One region of the Nonomuraea marmarensis genome, then DNA from elsewhere that is predicted to be linked to it. Evidence: riboswitches for the same ligand, from Rfam matches in the RefSeq annotation. Region 1 holds a riboswitch; each other region holds the start of a gene.

What was found. Region 1 has a riboswitch for cyclic di-AMP ahead of ACFLIM_RS00910 (C40 family peptidase). Riboswitches for the same ligand answer to the same signal wherever they lie in the genome.
Region 2: it holds a riboswitch for cyclic di-AMP, as region 1 does, so the genes downstream of both, ACFLIM_RS15700 (C40 family peptidase) here and ACFLIM_RS00910 (C40 family peptidase) in region 1, are expected to answer to the same signal.
Region 3: it holds a riboswitch for cyclic di-AMP, as region 1 does, so the genes downstream of both, ACFLIM_RS16930 (C40 family peptidase) here and ACFLIM_RS00910 (C40 family peptidase) in region 1, are expected to answer to the same signal.
Region 4: it holds a riboswitch for cyclic di-AMP, as region 1 does, so the genes downstream of both, ACFLIM_RS23370 (CHAP domain-containing protein) here and ACFLIM_RS00910 (C40 family peptidase) in region 1, are expected to answer to the same signal.

What each region holds. Positions count from the first base shown of each region.
Region 1 covers NZ_JBICRM010000001.1:172,882-177,592, reverse strand. The annotation lists gene ACFLIM_RS00920 (M48 family metallopeptidase) at 1-778, opposite strand, end outside; gene ACFLIM_RS00915 (hypothetical protein) at 789-1,610, opposite strand; gene ACFLIM_RS00910 (C40 family peptidase) at 1,884-2,219, opposite strand; cyclic di-AMP (ydaO/yuaA leader) riboswitch at 2,476-2,641, opposite strand; gene ACFLIM_RS00905 (hypothetical protein) at 2,910-3,239, opposite strand; gene ACFLIM_RS00900 (C40 family peptidase) at 3,354-4,328, opposite strand; gene ACFLIM_RS00895 (NYN domain-containing protein) at 4,424-4,711, opposite strand, start outside.
Region 2 covers NZ_JBICRM010000008.1:190,677-195,387, forward strand. The annotation lists gene serA (phosphoglycerate dehydrogenase) at 1-646, shown strand, start outside; gene ACFLIM_RS15695 (class I SAM-dependent methyltransferase) at 1,067-1,882, opposite strand; gene ACFLIM_RS15700 (C40 family peptidase) at 1,937-2,494, opposite strand; cyclic di-AMP (ydaO/yuaA leader) riboswitch at 2,522-2,661, opposite strand; gene ACFLIM_RS15705 (3-isopropylmalate dehydrogenase) at 2,762-3,808, shown strand; gene ACFLIM_RS15710 (branched-chain amino acid aminotransferase) at 4,006-4,711, shown strand, end outside.
Region 3 covers NZ_JBICRM010000009.1:64,321-69,031, reverse strand. The annotation lists gene ACFLIM_RS16940 (RDD family protein) at 12-1,304, opposite strand; gene ACFLIM_RS16935 (amino-acid N-acetyltransferase) at 1,390-1,971, opposite strand; cyclic di-AMP (ydaO/yuaA leader) riboswitch at 2,247-2,390, shown strand; gene ACFLIM_RS16930 (C40 family peptidase) at 2,483-3,439, shown strand; gene ACFLIM_RS16925 (LuxR C-terminal-related transcriptional regulator) at 3,596-3,808, opposite strand; gene ACFLIM_RS16920 (cytochrome P450) at 3,991-4,711, shown strand, end outside.
Region 4 covers NZ_JBICRM010000014.1:34,985-39,695, forward strand. The annotation lists gene ACFLIM_RS23355 (RNA polymerase sigma factor) at 1-358, opposite strand, end outside; gene ACFLIM_RS23360 (YciI family protein) at 517-957, opposite strand; gene ACFLIM_RS23365 (YoaK family protein) at 1,121-1,840, opposite strand; gene ACFLIM_RS23370 (CHAP domain-containing protein) at 1,981-2,649, opposite strand; cyclic di-AMP (ydaO/yuaA leader) riboswitch at 2,662-2,798, opposite strand; gene ACFLIM_RS23375 (Gfo/Idh/MocA family protein) at 2,915-3,868, opposite strand; gene ACFLIM_RS23380 (aldo/keto reductase) at 3,889-4,710, opposite strand.

The sequences.
Region 1 (4,711 bases):
CGATGCCCATGTTCTTGAGCCGGTCGCCGGCCCAGCCCGCCCAGTCCTGGGTGGACAGGCCGTAGTCGCGCATCAGCGACTCGAACCACATCCCGAGCGGCCACGTGACCAGCTCGACGATCGCGCTGATCACCACGACGCCCAGGATCACCCGCACCCACCAGGGGCCTTTGAGCCTGCCCAGCACCCTCGCGCCGAACGGAGTGCCGACGAGCAACCCGGCGAAGATGATCGTGAGAGCCAGCGAGAGGTAGCTCGGCAGGCTCGTGGCCGCGTCGAACGCGTCCCCCCTGGCGATCTGGGCCGCGGTGAAGTCGCGGCCGGGATCGGGCGGTCCCGCGGCCAGCACGTTCCAGGGGGTGGTGAAGGCGGCCACGGCCAGGATCACCGCGCCCAGCAGCACCAGGGCCGCACCGGCCTGCCGCCGCAACCGCCGCTCGCTCGCCACGCCGCCTTCCGGCTGGTCGCCTCTCTTCACGGACACATCCCCACCATGCCCCCGCTGCGCACCCTCGCCGGCACCGCTCCGGCCACGCCGCCCGGCTGAGCCGATCCTGCCACCCGAGCCGCCCTCTCCCGCCGAACCGACCTTCTCGGCCGTGCCGGGCTTGTCGGTCGGGCCAGGGTCCGCGATGTCCGTCGCCGCCGTTCCTCCGACGGCCCCGGTGGCGCTCACAGCCGCCGCGCCGTCTGGCCGCTCGGCGCCCATGGGGCCCACCGCGCCGCCGGGGTCGTCGCCTTCCTGTGATGGTTCGTCTGTTTCTCGCCGTTCGCTCATTTGCCTCCCCTTACGCGAGCTGGTCCCGCACGTAGTCGCGCCACCGTGCCGTCAGCGTGGCCACGGAGAGCCCCAGCGAGGCGAGTGCCTGATCGACGCCGATCGCCCGGGCATCACGGTAGAGCCCCACCAGGGTCTCCTCACCGAACCGGTCAGCGAGGAAGCGACACGCCAGCCAGGCCTCTTGGTACGCCCGCGCGAGCCGTACGGGGTCCCGCCCGTCCGCCGCGAAAGCCGCAGGTCCGGGCAATTCACTCGGCACATGCCCGGCCCGCACCTCGGCGGCGAGTTCGGCGGCGGCCGTCTTCACGGGGAGCCCGGCGTCACGGTAGCCCACGTAGTCGGCGAACCCTTCGTAGAGCCAGACGGGCAGCCGGTCGGTGCCCGCCACGACGTGGGCGAGCTCATGGATGAGGACCACGTCCTTGCCGGTGGGGTTGAGCATGGCGAAGAACTCGGGAACGACGATCACCCGCCCGCCGTCGGCCACCGCGGCCAGCCCGTCGAGCCGCGCCACCCCGGCGAGTTCGGCGGCCTCGCGGGTGGTCCGGGGAACGACGACCAGCGGCCGCACCGGCCCGCCGAGGACGGCCGCCACCCGCTGCCCGGCCGTGTCGGCCCTGCGCGCCATCTCGTCGAGCGAACCCGGCGCGGCGTGGTGGCCGACGACCACCGAGCGCGTTCCCCGGGCTACGACCATGCCTTCGGGCCACAGGTCGCGTAGTTCGGGGGGAAGGAGGGGGGATCCGGGGGCCGGGGAGCCGGCGGGGGTGGCGAAGGCGAGGAGCAGGAGTCCGGCCACCATGGCTCGTCGGCTCACCTGCTCGGACACGATGCCTGATGGTAGTCGGCCCACCGCACATGAGCTCCGTGGTCCAGCCCGCCGCACTCCCGTCATCGGCCCACTCCTTCACCGCTCGGCCTTGCGCCGTTGCGGCGGGGCATGTGTGCCGGTCAGCGGGCGTCTCCCTGGATGTGGCCCGCCACGTGCGGTGGGTGGCGTGACGTTGGCTTGCCGTACCAGAAGGAAGAAGAACGGCGGGGTGAAGACGTGAGAGCCCCGCCCGAATCCTGGAAAATATCCATAAATCCGGACGAGGCTTCTTCACATGCCGGGGCGGACCGCGCCGACGAACGACGACTTGCGCCATCCGCCCAGCTTGTCGATGCGCACCCGTTCGCCTGTCCGCGGCGAATGGATCATCTTGCCCTTGCCGACGTACATGCCCACGTGGCCGAGCCCGCTGAAGAACATCAGGTCACCGGGCTGGAGATGCCGCCAGGAGACCTTGTTGCTGATGCGGGCGAACTGGCTGTTCGTCACGCGCGGGATCTTCACCCCGGCCTTCCTCCAGGCGTACTGGACGAGGCCGGAGCAGTCGAACGAACCAGGTCCAGTGCCCCCATAACGGTACGGGTCACCGATCTGGTCCTTGGCCACGGCGACGGCCTTGCCGGCCTTCGATTTCTGACGAGCGATCTTGGCTGCTCGAGCGGCCCTGGCCGTACTCGCGGTTCCGGCGGTTGCGGCCGCCTTCGCCGTGGAGGTACTGGCCGAATCGCTCGCCGTCGCCGCCTGAGCCGTTGGGGCATGGAGGATCAGACCTCCGGCCGTCACGGTCATCGTGAGCACTACGCCACTCAGGGCACGTCGGGACAGACGGGGGTTTTGCAGGGAGGTAGACAGGATTTCTCCTTGGGTCTTCCACGAACGCCTACCGGGTTAGCTGACGGATTCGGGCCTGGAAGTCGCCCTACGGCGCGATGTGCGCGCCGATTCACCCCTGATCCCTAGGGGAATGTGGGATCGCTGGTTCCCCGGCTCCGTGCCTCCTGGCTGCACGGACTCGGCAGGTCGCCGCCCGATTGATATGTCGAAATCGGGATATCGAAGGCGACCAACGGATCTTTATCTGTCTCACATCGGGAGGGACCGATGCCGGTTCGCGGCGACATGGCTTGTTCGCCGCGACGAGGCCCGAAGCTACGCCGACAGGTCAAGGATCAGCAAAGCGGCGGTCATGCTGTAAAGATCAGATAAAGGGGTCAGTAAGGCTTGAAACCCCTGCTGGAACACCAGGTTCCGTTATCCAAATGTGACACTGCTCACACTTGCGAATGGACCGTCTTGTCAGGCGACGATTGTCGCTTTTGTCACATCTTTCGCACCGTCAACCTGAAGCCCGTAGGTGGGAGCGTTCCCGCCGCGATTCGTTCCCGTTCGATGCGCCACAGCTGTACGACCTCTGCGACCTTGAACCGCTGCTCGACGGCGGCCAGTGGTCGGCAACGATCCAGCGTCGTAGAACCACGCGGACGCTCGGTCGAGCAGCGCCTCCAGCGGGTGCATGTGGTGCAGCGACAACGACATGACGATCACGTCGAACGGCTCGTCGTCGTAGTAGTGCCCGAGGTCGGCCCGGCGCGCGCACCTCCGCCGGCCTGGCAGCGAGGCGATCACCGTTCGGGGCCTGCCGTAACGAGGCGGCAACGAGGAAGAGCGTCCGGCGGTGACCGAAACCCGGGCCGTCACCGCCCGGAACCGAGCCGCTACAGGACCAAAGGAGAACGTACGTTACGGCCGGATGGCGCCGACGATGCGGTTGCCGTAGTCGGAGAGTTTGACCACCTTGACCACATCGCCCGTTTGCGGCGCGTGGACGATCTGCCCGTTCCCGGCGTAAATGCTGACGTGGCCCAAGCCCTCGCTGAAGATCAGATCCCCAGGCTGAAGATCGTTGATGTCCACCTTGCGGCCGGCCCCCCACGCCCACTGCTGCCACGTCGTACGAGGCAGCGACACCCCCGCCGCCCGCCACGACGCCTGGGTCAGCCCCGAGCAGTCATAGCCGCCCGGCCCCGTCCCGCCATAGACGTACGGCTTGCCCACCTGCGCGAACGCGAACCGCAGCACCGCCGCCGCGTTCCCCGACGCCGGCCCCGTGTACTTGATGCCGACGCTGTTCGGGTTGCCCGCGTTGTACGCGCCCAGCTTCGTCAGGAGCTTCTTCTGCTCGGCGATCAGCTTGCGGATCTCCGAGCGCTCCTTCTCCACCCCGTCCCGTTCCTTGTCCGCCGACACCAGCGCGTCCTGCGCCTTGTCGCGCTCGGTCTTCAGCCCGCGGTTCTCGCGGTCGAACGCGGCCAGCTTCTCCGCCCGCTCCGTGGACAGCTGCCCCGCCAGCGCCAGTCCGTTCAGGCGGTCCTCGGGGTTGCCCGTGCCGATCAGCCCGGGCCAGGAGGTGACGTCCCCGCCGAGCGTGTAGCTGTCGACGGCCATGTTGATCACCTGGGAGCGCAGGGTGGCAACCGTCGCCAGCTTGCGCTTGTAGTTGTCGTTCAGCTTGCTGTAGGTGGTCTTGGCGTTCTTGTATCGCTCAGTGGCCGTGTTGAACCGGTCGACGACCTTGTCGGCCTTGTCGTTGAGCTTGTCGAGCTTGGCCTTCGCCTGGCCGATCGTGGGCTTGGGATCGGCGACCGCCGCACCCATCGGCAACAGCACCAGCCCGATCGCGATACCCGCGGCCACCGGCCACCGGCCAAAACTCACAGTGTCGCCTCCCAGGGATTACATCTGGGGCGAAATAGTACAGAAGTGGCAGGTGAGGTCACACCTAAACCACCCAAAATCCAGCAACTCGTAATTTAGGCTCGGCCCAGCCTGCGCAGCAGCAAGCCAGACGGAACGGGTCTGGCTCCCATCCGCCTGACGGACTCGGCCACCTCGCGGTCCGACGACACGACGGCGATGGCCCTGCCGGGCGGCTCAGCGCGTACGAGCTGGCGGATCAGGTCGTCGGCGATCTCCCCCGGCGCGCTGAACAGCACCCGCACCCCCCGCGGCGCCACCACCTGCACCGGAGCGTTCAGCTCCGCTCCGTCGAACACCACGGTCACCTCGACCCTGGTCTGCGCCACCAGCCCGCCGAGCCC
Region 2 (4,711 bases), on a different contig from region 1:
GGGCGGGGCGGTGGCCGAGGACGTCAAGCCTGGCCTGCCGCTGGCGGAGAAGCTGGGCCGGGTGTTCACCGCGCTGGCCGGCGAGGTCGCCACCAAGCTCGACGTCGAGGTGCGCGGCGAGATCGCCTCCCACGACGTGCGGGTGATCGAGCTGGCGGCGCTCAAGGGCGTGTTCGCCGGCGTGATCGAGGAGCAGGTCACCTACGTCAACGCGCCGCTGCTGGCCAAGGACCGCGGCGTCACCGTCGAGCTGGTGACCAGCTCCGAGAGCCCCGACTGGCGCAACGTGGTGACCGTGCGCGGCCTGCTCGCCGACGGCCGCCAGGTCTCGGTCTCGGGTACGCTCTCCGGCCCTCGCCAGATCACGAAGATCGTCGAGGTCAACGGCTACGAGATGGAGATCGAGCCGACGGCCCACCTGGCGTTCTTCACCTACACCGACCGTCCCGGCATCGTCGGCGTGGTCGGCCGGCTCCTCGGCGAGCACGGCATCAACATCGCCTCGATGCAGGTGGCCCGCGACGTCAAGGGCGGCAAGGCGCTCATCGCGCTGACCGTCGACTCGGCGATCCCGGCCGACGTGATCGAGCAGATCGTGGCCGAGATCGGCGCTGAGAGCGGCCGCTCGGTGGACCTGGAGGACTGACCTTTCGGTTTGTAGGGGCCGCCACCTGGATCGTTCCGGGTGGCGGCCTTTTTGTTGTCTCAGGATGCGAGATACTAGGACATCCAACGAGATGGCTCGGGTACTGTTGTTGGAAATGCGCCAGGTTCTCGTACTTATTACCTGCCGCGGCGGGGCCTGTTAGGGCAGGTCGACGACTCGCCGCGGTGAGCGGCGTTGCGTCGGCCAGTAAGCCCCTTTCGTCCGGTCCGTGATCCGGACCACGAGATCAGGCCCGGTCGGGTTCGCGACCGGGATCCGACTTCCCAGTGGAACGCGCCCGCGAAACGAGATGAGTCACATGTACGAGATGTATGTCTGGAACCGTGCCGAGGAGCACGAGGACGAGGCCGCCGAGGCCCTGCAGACCGCGCTGGACCGCCGGGACAACGGCGGCGCGCCTCAGAATTCCAGCCGGTAGAACACGGCCGTCCGCTTCATCCCCGGCAGAGCCTTGACGATCCAGGCCGAGACCCGGTGCGGGATCGACAACCGGTCGAACCCGTCGATGTCGAACGCGCTCACCGCGTCGACGCAGCGCAACCTCGGATGGATCTTCTCCAGATCCTGTGGGCCGTCGATCCCCCAGTAGAGCGTGGCCCCGGCCTTCTGGACAGGCTTGTTGAGCTTCTGCAGCCGGAGTCCGAACGAGCTGAGCGCGTCGAAGACGAACTGGCCGCTGGGAAACCGGTCCACGATCGCCCGCAGGAGCCCCTGGCCCTCGGCGGGGTCGAGGTAGTAGAGCAGGCCCTCGGCGACGACCAGCACGGGAGCGTCGTCGGGGACCTGCTCCAGCCATTTCAGGTCGGTGACCGATGAGCCGATCATGGAGTAGCCGGGCCGCTCGGGGAACAGGCGGCCACGCAGGTCGATGACCTCGGGGTAGTCCACGTCGTACCAGCGCACGGTGGGCGGCGGGGCCAGCCGGTGGACGCGGGTGTCGAGCCCGCAGCCCAGGTGGAGCACGGTGGCCGCCGGCTGCCGGGCCAGGAACTCCCTGGCCCAGTTGTCGATGAACCGGGCCCTGAGCGCGACCGCCGGGGCGGTGCGGGTGGTGATCCCCGTCTTGGTGAAGTCGTGGTCGATCCGCTCGACCGCCTCCGCGGCCAGCTCGTCGCCGAGGATCGGCTGCCGCGATCTCGCGTCGAGCGCCCTGCCGTACAGGGTGGCGAGGAGCGTGGCCTTCTCCCCGGTGAGGTGCACCTTCTCGGGTGGCATACACACCACGCTACGGCAGCGGCCCCGCGACGGCTCGCGGGGCCGCTTTCCTGGTCAGAGGATGGCGGTGAGCATCGACGGGGGAGGGGTGCGGCGTTGCTCGGACCAGAGTCGTACGCCCTTGGGGTCGGGCCGTACGGCGCCCACGAACGCGTCCCTGCGCCAGTCCGAGAGCTTCTCCTCCTTGACCACGTCCCCGGTGTGGGGCGCGTGCACCATGTAACCGGGTTTGGAGATCATCCCCACGTGCCCGAGATTGCTGAAGAAGACCAGGTCGCCGGGCTTGAGGTGATCCCAGGAGATCTTCCTGGAGAACGCGTTGTACTGCTCCGCCGCGGTACGCGGCAACTCGATCCCCGCGTCCTCGTAGGCCCTGAGCATGAGCCCGGAGCAGTCGTACCCCTGGTCGCTGGTCCCGCCCCAGACGTACGGGATGCCGCGCTTGTGCAGGGCGAAGTCGAGGGCGACCTTCCAGGCGGGCGTGGGCGCCTGCTTCTGCTGGATGCGTTTGACCTGGGGGCCGGTCAGGGTGGTCGGTCCATCGTGGGAGGTGGGTTGGGGGGAGGTGGCGTGGGCTGGGGTGGCCAGAGTGAGGCCGGCGGCGGCTGCCACCAGGAAAATGGCGATGCGAGACAGCGGACTGTCCTTCCATGCGGCCTACCGGGTTAGCTGACGGGCTCGGGCTTGGAAGCAGCCCTACGGCGGATGCCGATTCGCCCCATGGGGGAGGTGGGTCCCCGGCTCCACGCGACGCTGCGTGGATTAGGCTTGTCGGACTCTAACGAAACGGTCAAAGGGTTGTAAACCACCGCAAAACCGGACGTCCGAAAAATGAGATGCTGTGTTCGTCAGTCGAGACGAGCCGGTAAGGTACCGCCCATGGAGTCGCGTAACATCCGCCTGGCCGTCATCCCTGGGGATGGCATCGGCACCGAGGTCGTAGCCGAAGGACTCAAGGTCCTGGAGGCCGTAGGCACGAAGATCGAGCCCACGCACTACGACCTGGGCGCCGCGCGCTATCACCGCACCGGTGAGACGCTGCCGGACGCGGTGCTCCAGGAGCTGCGCGGCTACGACGCGATCCTGCTCGGCGCCGTGGGCGACCCCAGCGTGCCGCCGGGCGTGCTCGAGCGCGACCTGCTACTCCGACTGCGGTTCGAGTTCGACCACTACGTCAACCTGCGGCCGGTCAAGCTGTTCCCCGGCGTGGAGACCCCGCTGGCCGACACGCCCGCCGAGGACATCGACATGATCGTCGTCCGCGAGGGCACCGAGGGCCTCTACGCGGGCACCGGCGGCGTCATGCGGCGCGGCACGCCCCACGAGATCGCCACCCAGGAGTCGCTCAACACCGCCTACGGCGTCGAGCGCGTGGTGCGTTTCGCGTTCGAGAAGGCCAAGTCGCGGCCGCGCAAGAAGCTGACGCTCGTCCACAAGACCAACGTCCTCACCTACGCCGGCGACCTGTGGCAGCGCACGGTCAACCGGGTGGCGGAGGAGTTCCCCGAGGTCACGACCGATTACAGCCACATCGACGCGGCCTCGATGTTCTTCGTGAGCCAGCCCGAGCGGTTCGACGTGGTGGTCACCGACAACCTGTTCGGCGACATCATCACCGACCTCGGCGCGGCCATCGCCGGCGGCATCGGCCTGGCGGCCAGCGGCAACATCAACCCCGAGCGCACCGCGCCCAGCATGTTCGAGCCGGTGCACGGCAGCGCCCCCGACATCGCCGGGCAGGGCAAGGCCGACCCGACCGCGACCATCCTGTCGGTCGCCATGCTCCTCGACCACCTCGGCCTGCACACCGAGGCGGCCAAGGTCGAGCAGGCGGTCGCCGACGACATCGTCGACCGGCTGGCCGGCTGGGCGGGCCGCACCACCCACGAGATCGGCGACGACATCACCGCGCGAGTATCCGGCTAGGACCGCCTAGCCCCGAACGCGCCTGGTGGTCCGAGGAGGACTGCCAGGCGCTTTTTCGCGTCCAAACGGCCGAACCAGCCCATCGGGCACCGACGTTCTCATATAGCGAGACAATAGGAAGTACGAATACTGCTCCCGGGCAGTGTTCGCGTACGCCCCAAGCCTTGTCAGACATCTCAGAGAGAAGGACCGCCGTCATGACCATCGCTGAGAAGCTCAGCTTCGACGTGCAGCTATCCGACCACGCTCGCACCGCGGCCGAGCGGGAGCAGGTGCTGGCGGACCCCGGTTTCGGGCAGACCTTCACGGATCACATGATCTCGATCGACTACACCGAGGGGCAGGGGTGGCATGACGCCACGCTCAGGCCGTACGGGCCGCTCTCGCTCGACCCGGCCACCTCGGTCTTCCACTACGCGCAGGAGCTGTTCGAGGGTCTCAAGGCGTATCGGCAGATCACCGGCTCGATCGTGACATTCCGCCCGTACGCGAACGCCGCCCGCTTCAACCGCTCGGCCGGCCGCATGGCCATGCCCGAGCTGCCGGAGGAGACGTTCGTGGACTCGCTGGAGCTCCTCGTCGAGACAGACAGGGCGTGGGTGCCCACGACCGAGGGCCACAGCCTCTACCTGCGGCCCTTCATGATCGCCACCCAGGCGGGCCTCGGGGTGAACTACCCGTCGAAGTCGTACAAGTACATGGTCATCGCCTCGCCCGCGGCCTCGTACTTCACGGGTGGGATCAAGCCCGTCTCGGTCTGGTTGTCCACGGAGTACACGCGGGCCGCCCCCGGCGGCACGGGCTTCGCGAAGTGTGGCGGCAACTACGCGGCGGCGTTCGTCGCGCAGCGGCAGGCGGTGCAGAACGGCTGCGACCAGGTGGTGTGGCTGGACGCCCACGAGC
Region 3 (4,711 bases), on a different contig from region 1:
AGTCGCGCAGACTACTTGATCTTCACCACCACAGTGCCCGCGAACTTGTCCGCGAACGTCTGCTGCAGCGGCTTGTCCCACAGTTGCGAGGCGCCGTTCAGCGCGACCGCCACGTAGGCGAAAAGCCAGCCTATGAGCGGGACGACGTTGAGCACCCAGCCACCCCAGGTCACGCCCGCGCGCTTGAGCGCCAGGTCGGTCGGCAGGCCGCCCTGAGGCATGGCCTGCCCCACCGGGACGACCTTGATCCCCATGACCATCTTGCCGACCGTCTGGCCGTTCATCTTGGTCAGGAAGAACTCGTAGCCCACCCACAGCACCGTCACGATGATCGTCGACAGGATGCCCGCGATCGTGGACGACAGGAATCCGCCGGATCCACCGTTGACGGAGGAGTAGCTCGCGACGATGAACAGGCCGAAGACGAAGCCGATCAGGATGTTCACGATGAAGAGGATGACTCCATCGATCAGCCTGGCCACCAGCCGCTGCCACCACTCCGCCAGGGGGGCGGGGGCGCCGGGCGGCTGCATGCCTACCGGCTGGCCGTAGGGCTGCCCGTAGCCGGGCTGGCCGTAAGGCTGCTGCTGCGGCTGCCCGTAGGCCTGGCCGTACTGCTGCTGGTCGCCGTAGCCGGGCTGCTGGCCGTAGCCCTGCTGACCGTAGCCGGGCTGCGACTGCTGTTGCTGCCCGTAACCTTGCTGCTGGCCGTAGCCCGGCTGGGACTGCTGTTGCTGGCCGTAGCCCTGTTGACCGTAGTCGGGCTGCGACTGCTGTTGCTGTCCGTACTGCGGCTGCTGGCCGGACTGGGGTTGCTGGCCGTACTGCTGCTGACCGTAGCCCTGCTGGCCGTAGCCAGGCTGGGACGGCGGCTGCTGACCATATTGCTGACCAGACTGCTGTTGCTGGCCATATTGCTGCTGGCCGTAGTCCGGCTGGGACTGCTGTTGCTGCCCGTAGCCCTGCTGACCGTAGTCGGGCTGCGACTGCTGTTGCTGCCCGTACTGCGGCTGCTGGCCGTATTGGGGTTGCTGACCATGGCCCTGCTGGCCGTAGCCCTGCTGCTGCCCGTACTGAGGCTGCTGCTGCTGGCCGTATTGCGGTTGCTGACCATAGCCCTGCTGCTGCTGCCCGTATTGGGGCTGCTGCCCATAGGCGTCGTCCGCCCGGTAGCCGACCACAGTGACGTCGGGGTCGGGCTCGCCAGGATGGCGGCCCGTGTTGTGCTGCCCGTAATCCGGCGTGCCAGGCGCAGCGTTCTCGCCGGATTCGTCCTGTGGATACGGCGGCTGTCCGGTGCTCACCGTGTCACCTCGCTTCGAGTGCGCATGTGGCACGTGTCAGGACACATGCCTGTGCTGCCCAACGTATCGACATAGGTATCAACAATCACCTTTCCATCTGGTCAAGGTCCGCGTCACCCGATGTCAGATGGAGCAGCATGCGGGTGTTGCCCAGGGTGTTCGGCTTGACGTGTTCCAGGTCGAGGAACTCCGCCACCCCCTCGTCGTACGAGGCCAGAAGTTCGGCGTAGACCTCGGGTGAGACCGGCGTGCCCTGGATCGGGCGGAACCCGTGCCTCGCGAAGAAGTCGACCTCAAAAGTCAGACAGAATACACGCCGCAGACCCAGATCCTTAGCCTGCTGTATCAGCGCCGAGACGATCCGGCGGCCGACGCCCATGCCCCGGCTCTCCGGATCCACGGCCACCGTGCGGACCTCAGCGAGGTCCTCCCAGAGCACGTGGAGCGCGCCGCACCCGACGACCTGCCCGTCCCGCTCGGCCACCCAGAACTCCTGTACGTCTTCGTACAGCGTCACCGTGGCCTTCTCCAGGAGCCGCGGTCCCGCGCCCGCGTAGGTGTCCACCAGGCGCCTGACCGTGTGCACGTCGGGCGTGCGGGCACGCCGGACCACCACCCCGATCTCGGGGGTGGTCTCGGTCACTGTCAGTTCGGCCACCTGCTCCATGGCTCTCCAGAGTACAGATGTCATTACGGCTCAGCCCTAACTCCCATGTCTCGGCCCATCCTGTTACATCTGGTGGCCGGATGAGCACGGTTCCTCGCTCCGGTCCACGGCGGGAGGAAGCAAGGGCAAAGAGGACATAAGGTCTGTTCTGCACAGGTGTTCACGAGATCACCCTGTGACCCTTCGGTTGTGAAACCTCTACAGACTTGGCAGTTCTGGTTGAGCACGAACCTGGAGTGCATTAGTGTCCAGCGACAATGTTCCCCGCGTGTCGCGCGGGAGACACGCTCAATCCCCGCAAGGGGAGCCGGGGACCCGCCGGTGGCCAGAGCCACCACTGGGGTGAATCCGAGTCTTTCGGTAGGGCTGCTCCGGCCCGAACCCGTCAGCTAACCCGGTAGGCGTCTATGAGAGGAGCTGGTTGGTGAAGCGCACGCTCAACCGTGGGGGGAAGTCGGCGGGCAAGCACGCCCGCCCCCCGGAACGCGCCCGGCACCCACACCGTCTCGGTGTGGTAAGTGTCACAATCGCCGTGCTGCTGTTCGCCATCCCCGTCGGTTCCGCGTCCGCGGACCCCAAGCCCTCCCTCAAGGACCTCTCCGAGCAGGTCGAGAAACTGCACACCGAGATCGAGACGCTGGCCGAGCAGTACAACGGCCAGCGGGAGAAGCTCAAGACCGCCAAGAATGCCTCGGACGCCGCGCAGAAGACGCTGGCGAGCAGCGAGGCCGATCTGGCCGGCAAGCGGGCCAAGGCCGCCTTACTCGCCCAGAACGCCTACATGACGGGCGGCTTGGGCAAGGTGCTGGCGTTCGCGTCCTCGGACGACCCCGAGGCCTTTCTCGACCGGGCCGCGACCACCTACGCGCTCGAACAGCAGCAGGGCGAGGAGGTCAACCAGGTCACCAAGGCCATGGACGCCGCGGAACGCGCCAGGGCCGGTGCCAAGACGCGGATCGACGAGGTCCAGAAGATCGTCACCGACCTCGAGTCCAAGCGCGACAAGATCACCAAGCTGGTCACCAAGGTCGAGAGCAACCTGTACAGGCGGGCCGTGGGCGAGGCGGGCCGCTCCGGCACCCGCGCCGTGCGCGTCAACCTGCCGGTCGTCGGCAGCGGCAAGGCGGCGGAGGCCGCAAGATGGGCGCTCACGCAGCAGCTCAAGCCGTACGTCTGGGGCGCCGAGGGCCCGAACTCCTACGACTGCTCGGGCCTGGTCATGGCGGCCTACCAGCGGGTGGGCATCTCGCTGCCGCACTACACGGGCGACCAGTGGACGGCGGGCAGGCACATCTCGCGCTCCGAGCTGCGCCCCGGCGACCTGGTGTTCTTCTACAGCGACCTGCACCACATGGGCATGTATATCGGCGGCGGCATGATGGTGCACGCCCCCCAGACGGGCGACGTCGTACGGGTCGCGTCGATCGAAGGGCGCCCGTTCGCCGGCGCGGTGCGCATCGCCGACTGAGCTGCGGTGGATCCGCAGCGAAGCGAGGACATCCACCGCAGCACTCCGAGCGAAGCTCGGCAATCAGACGCTGCGGTGGATCCGTAGCGAAGCGAGGACATCCACCGCAGCTCCCCGAGCGAAGCCCGGCAATCAGACGCTGCCTCGCGGGCGCCGTCAGATCAACTGGCGGCGGGCCGCCCAGGCCACGGCCTCGATCGCGGTGGCCACGCCGATGCGGTCGCAGATGCCCCGTAACCTCCGGCGTACTGTGCGTCCGCTTATATCCAGACGTCTCCCCACCCGATCGACCGTGACTCCCTTGGCCAGCTCCGACAGCAACGCCAAATCCGCATGGCTCAGATCAACGCCTTCAGTGAGCACATCCATCGGGAGCCCTCCCCCCCAACAGCAGAACTCGGACCTCTCAGATAGGCCTAAGCCGCCTCGCAGACGGTAAACGCATCCTGGAAAGGTCGTCAAGCATGACAATCGCCGCACTTGACGAGCGCTATTGACATGATCCGATATATGTGACGTACTCGCCATATGACGACGGCACCCCGGCTACGATGAGTGATCTCGTCGAGGCTTCCGGCGCGCCGGATCCACCATCAATGAGCCCGGCCGACGTCCTGGGTTTTGATCCGTTCGATCCGGATTTTCTGCGCGATCCGTACGCCGAATATCGCGAGCTGAGCGAGCGCGGCGCGATCTTCCGCACCCGTGGCGGGTTGCTTGTCGCCACCACCCACGAGCTCTGCACGGCGCTGCTCCGCGACCCGCGCTTCGGCCACGGATCCGACCCGCTGGACAGAAGAGACCCAGGTCAGCCGGTGGAATCGTTCCTCTGGATGGATCCGCCGGACCACACCAGGCTGCGTGCTCTGGTCAGCAGGGCCTTCACTCCGCGCATGCTCGAACGGCTCCGCCCGCGCGTCGAGGCGATCACCGCCGAGCTGATCGGCGCGCTGCCGGAGGAGGCGGATCTCGTTTCCGGGCTCGCCTATCCGCTGCCCGTCATGGTGATCAGCGAGCTGCTCGGAGTGCCGCCGGAGGACCACGAACAGTTCCGTGATTGGAGCGACACACTCGCCCGCAGCCTTGACCCCATGCTTACAGAGGACCTCCTGTCCGAAACCGGGAGGGCCAGAAGAGAGTTTCGCGACTACTTCCGCGGCCTGATCGCGATCAGGCGCGAGCGGCCGGGAGACGACCTCCTGAGCGCCCTGGCGCGGGTCGAGGAGCTGACCGAGCCCGAGTTGCTGGCCACCTGCGTGCTGCTGCTCGTGG
Region 4 (4,711 bases), on a different contig from region 1:
ACAGCGCGGGATGGCAGGCCGTGAACACCAGCCGCAGCAGGTCGTCCTCGATCTCGTCGACCTCGGGCGGCTCCTCCTCGTTCTCGAGGCGGTGGCCGAGCTCGACAAGGTTGCGTTCGAGGCGTTCGTTCCTGCGGATCAGGTCGATGGCGCGGCGTTTGGACACGGTCATCAGCCAGGCGCCGGGGTTGCGCGGCACACCGGACTCCGGCCACTGCTCCAGGGCGGCCACCAGCGCGTCCTGCGCCAGCTCCTCGGCGAGGCCGACGTCGCGCACCAGCCGGGCCAGCCCGGCGATGAGCCGGGCCGCCTCGATCCGCCATACCGCCTCGATCGCGCGGTGCGTGTCGGAAGCCATCACCGGCCCATGAGACCAGCACAAACCCCCGCCCCGCAACCCACGCCCCCGGTCCGGACGGCCGCCGCCCGTCCGGCCGAACGGGCAGTGCCCGGTCGGATGATGGCCTGACGGCCGGCGGTCACGCGGCCGGAGCCGAGCGGGCGGCGGTCGTAAGGTCAGCCGTTGGGGCGGTCGGCGCCGAGGCGCTCGCGGAGGGCCTCTTCGCGCTCGCGCGCCTCCTGCGGCAGCGACTCGTCCGGTACGTCCGAGGCGTCGAACACCCGCCACACATCCAGCCCGATCCCGTCATGCCCCGGCGGCACCGGGACGCGCAGGGCCCACTCGATGGCCTCCTCCCTGGACTTCACCTGGATCAGCCAGAACCCGGCGATGAGCTCCTTGGCCTCGGCGAACGGCCCGTCGATCACGCTCGCCTTGCCGCCGCTGTAGGCGATCTGGGCCCCGTGCGAGCTCGGGTAGAGCCCTTCGCCGGCCAGCAGCACCCCCGCCTTGGCCAGCGACTCGTTGTAGGCGTGCATGTTGTCGACCAGCTCCTGGCTGGGCAGCACCCCGGCCTCGGTGTCCGCGTTGGCCTTGCCCACGATCATGAACTTCATCGAAGTCGTCTCCCTTTCGTCCGCACCGGCCGCGGCCGGTCTCATCAACGCGTCGAACGACTCCGTGGCGGATCGACACGTCCGCCGGAAATCTATTTCGTGAAGAGCCGGGCGGCACCGGTTGCCGAGAAATCTACAACGTAAAGGCGGTCGCTCAGGAGGGTCATCGAGCCTTCGGCGGGCGGGCCGCGACGGTGACGGCCGCGAGCAGGGCCAAGGCCACCGCCAGCGGCGGCACCGGACCGGCTTTCAGGTACAGCACGGCGCCGGCCAGCGCGCCGGCGAACATCGCGACGACCGACACGGCCCGGCGCCAGGCCGCCCACATCGGCGGATCGGCGGCCAGGCCGGTGAGGATGGTGGTGAGGACGTTGGTGGTGATCATGTCGGGCACTCCCAGCCTGCGCACGGTCGCGTTCTGCACGCCCATGCCGTAGGCGAGCAGGCCGATGAGCGGCGCCTGCGCCATGGCGTCCCGGTGACCGGCCACCTGAGCCACGACGAGGGCGGCGGCGACGAGGAGCGCGTGCGCGGCGGTGAGGGCGACGAACTCCCGCCGCGCGTTCCGCATCCGCCGGGCCAGGCGTCCCGCGCTCCATGCCCCGGCGGTGAAGCCGGCGACGGCCAGCGGCGGGGCCCATACCGACAGCTGGGGCTCTCCGGCCAGGGCGAAGCCGAGGAAGACCACGTTGCCGGTCATGTTGGCGACGAAGACCCGGTTCAGGCCGAGGAAGCTGACGGCGTCGACGAGGCCGGTCACGATGGTCAGCAGGATCAGCAGGGCAGGCAGGACGTCGTGCCGGTTCGCGCCGCGGGGGAACAACGCGTCGGCGACCCACCGCAACGCGCGCCTCACGCGGTACTCGTAACCGTCGCGCCGCACCCGCAAACCATGCCGCCAGACGACGCTGTCTCCGCAAAGCGGGTCAGACCGCCCACCTCAGGGCCCGGGAACGCGGCGAGCGCACGTCCCGTGCGGGACGCGCGCTCGTTCGCGGCTGGAAGGCCAGGAGCCCGTCAGGCTCAGGCGGCGTACTCCGGATAGCCGTAGCCGACGACATCCGACTTCGGACGGACGCGCTCCTCGACCTTGCCGTTGCCGGTGTTGCCCTCGATCGTGGAGATGGTGCCGTTCTGGTTGTCCTTCACCACGAACCCGACGTGCCGGATGTCGGTGAGGTCCTTGCCGCCGTTCCAGGCGAAGAAGACGACGGCGCCGGGCTTGGCGACGGTGCCGAAGCGGTGGGTGCCCTCGAACCACTTGGCGTAGGCGACGGTGTAGGCGTCCGCGCCGATCTGCGAGTGGGCGCCGCTCTGGTTGCCGACCCAGGAGACGAACATCGCGCACCAGGCGCCGTTCAGGTAGTCGGTCCTGGTCCCGCCGTCGCGGGCGACGGTCTCGGCGGCTCGCGGCGAGGCGGCGTACCAGTCCTGGTACTTGGTGCCGCCACCGGCGGCGTTCTCCGAGGTGCCGACCTGGGACTTGGCGACGGCCAGGACCTGGGCGGCGGTGACGTTGACCTTGGCCTGCCCGGACTTGATGTCGTGGTCGGCGACGGCGGCCGGCCGCTGCGCCGTGTCGGCGCTGGCCACGGCAGCCTGGCCGCCGAGGGCCGAGGCGATGACGGTGGCGCCGAGCAGGGCGCGAGCGATGTTGGTCTTCGAGGTACGGCTGAAACAGTGTTTTGCCATCGAGGGGGTTACTCCTTGCTTCCATGCCGCTTACCGGGTTAGCTGACGGGTTCGGACGTGGAAGCTGCCCTACGGCACCGGAGTGCCGATTCACCCCAAGGACCTGGGTCCCCGGTTCCGCCCTGAGGCGGATTCAGCGGTCACAGGACCGTCCTGTGATCGTTCGTACGATGGTTGGACATTGCCCGAAAAATCGGACATCTGCCCTGATATGCCTCATAAGGTAATACATGCGGCAAGTGGATTACAACTGGATAAAGCCCACTTAGCCGAGTTGCGTCCGGGCGTTGGCCAGCAGCCCCATCATCGCGAGGGACTCGTCAAGGGGCATGATCGAGGATTCGGTCCTGCCTTCGGCCGTGGCGGCGCGGACTTCGCGCAACTCTCCGGCGTATCCGTTGTCCGCCGGATCGAGCAGATGCTCCTCCGGCTCCATGGAGGGCCCGGAAAGTAAAATCTGCTGCGGCGCCCAGAACGGCGCCTGGATGTCCGCCCGCATGCCCGTGCCGACAACGGTGGCGTTGTTCGGGTAATTCCCCAGCAACGAGGTCTCCACGAGAGCCCGCCTGCCGCCGGGGTAGAGCAACACCCCGGCCGCCTCCGCGTCCACCCCGTTGGGCGCCAGGGAGCCGGTGACGCGCAGGTCAGCGGGCAGGCCGAGGAGCAGCTGGGCCAGCCCGAACGGGTAGATCCCCAGGTCGAGCAGGGCCCCGCCGCCCAGCTCCGGCGCCCACAGGCGGTGCGCGGGGTCGTAGGGGAGGGTGAAGCCGAAGGACGCCTGCACCGAGCGGAGGTCTCCGAAGCGCGGATCGGCCGCGACGCGCTGGATGAGCGGGTTGAACCGCATCCACATGGCTTCCATCAGGAACACCCGTGCCTCGCGCGCCAGGCGTACCATCTTCTCCGCGTCGGCCACGGTCGCGGCGAGGGGCTTCTCGCACAACACGGCCTTGCCCGCGGCGATCGCCGCCTCGGCCACCTCCAGGTGCTGGGCGTGCGGCGTCGCCACGTAGATCGCGTCCACCGCCGGGTCGGCGCACAGCCGCTCATAGGAGTCGTACGCCGACTCCGCCCCCAGCGCGGCGGCCAGGGACTGCGCCCGGCTCAACACCCTGGACCCGACGGCGGCCACCCGCATCCCCGGCTCGGCCACGATGGCCGCCCCGACCGTACGGGCGATACCGCCCGTTGCCGCAATTCCCCACGCAAAATCCCGCACGGGGGAGGAGCATAGACCTATCAGGTCATGTTGAACGTGTCGGGGTCAGGCCCGATGCGCCGGCCCTTGTTCATCGCGCCGATGGCGGCCATGTCCTCGGCGTCGAGGATGAAGTCGAAAACCTCGATGTTCTCGGCGATCCGCGACGGGGTCACGGACTTGGGGATGACCACGTTGCCGAGCTGCAGGTGCCAGCGGAGCACGATCTGCGCGGGGGTCTTGCCGTACTTGGCCGACAGCACCGCCAGCGCCGGGTCCCCGAGCAGCCCCTTGCCCTGCCCGAGCGGGCTCCACGCCTCGGTGAGGATGCCGTTGGCCTCGTGGAAGGCCCGCAGCTCCCGCTGCTGCAGGTACGGGTGCAGCTCGATCTGGTTGATGGACGGCGTGATGTCGGCCTCGTCCATCAGCCGGGTGAGCGTCGAGACGGTGAAGTTGGACGTGCCAATGGCCTTCGCCCGCCCGTCGCGGTAGATCTTCTCCATCTCCTTCCACGCCTGCACGTACCTGCCCTGCCCGGGCACCGGCCAGTGGATGAGGAACAGGTCGACATAGTCCAGGCCCAGCCTGGCCAGGCATTCGTCGAAGGCCTCCGCCGCGCGGGTGTGGTCGGCGTTCCACAACTTGGTGGTGACGAACACCTTCTGGCGCGGCAGCCCGCTGGCGCGCACGGCCCGCCCCACACCCTCTTCGTTGTCATAGGCGGCGGCGGTGTCGACGTGCCGGTAGCCGGCCTTCAGCGCGGTCGCCACGGCCTGCTCGGCCTCGTCGGCGGGGACCTGCCAGACGCCGAAGCCCAGCTGCGGGATCTGCACGCCGTCGGTGTTGAGCATGAGCGAGTTCATA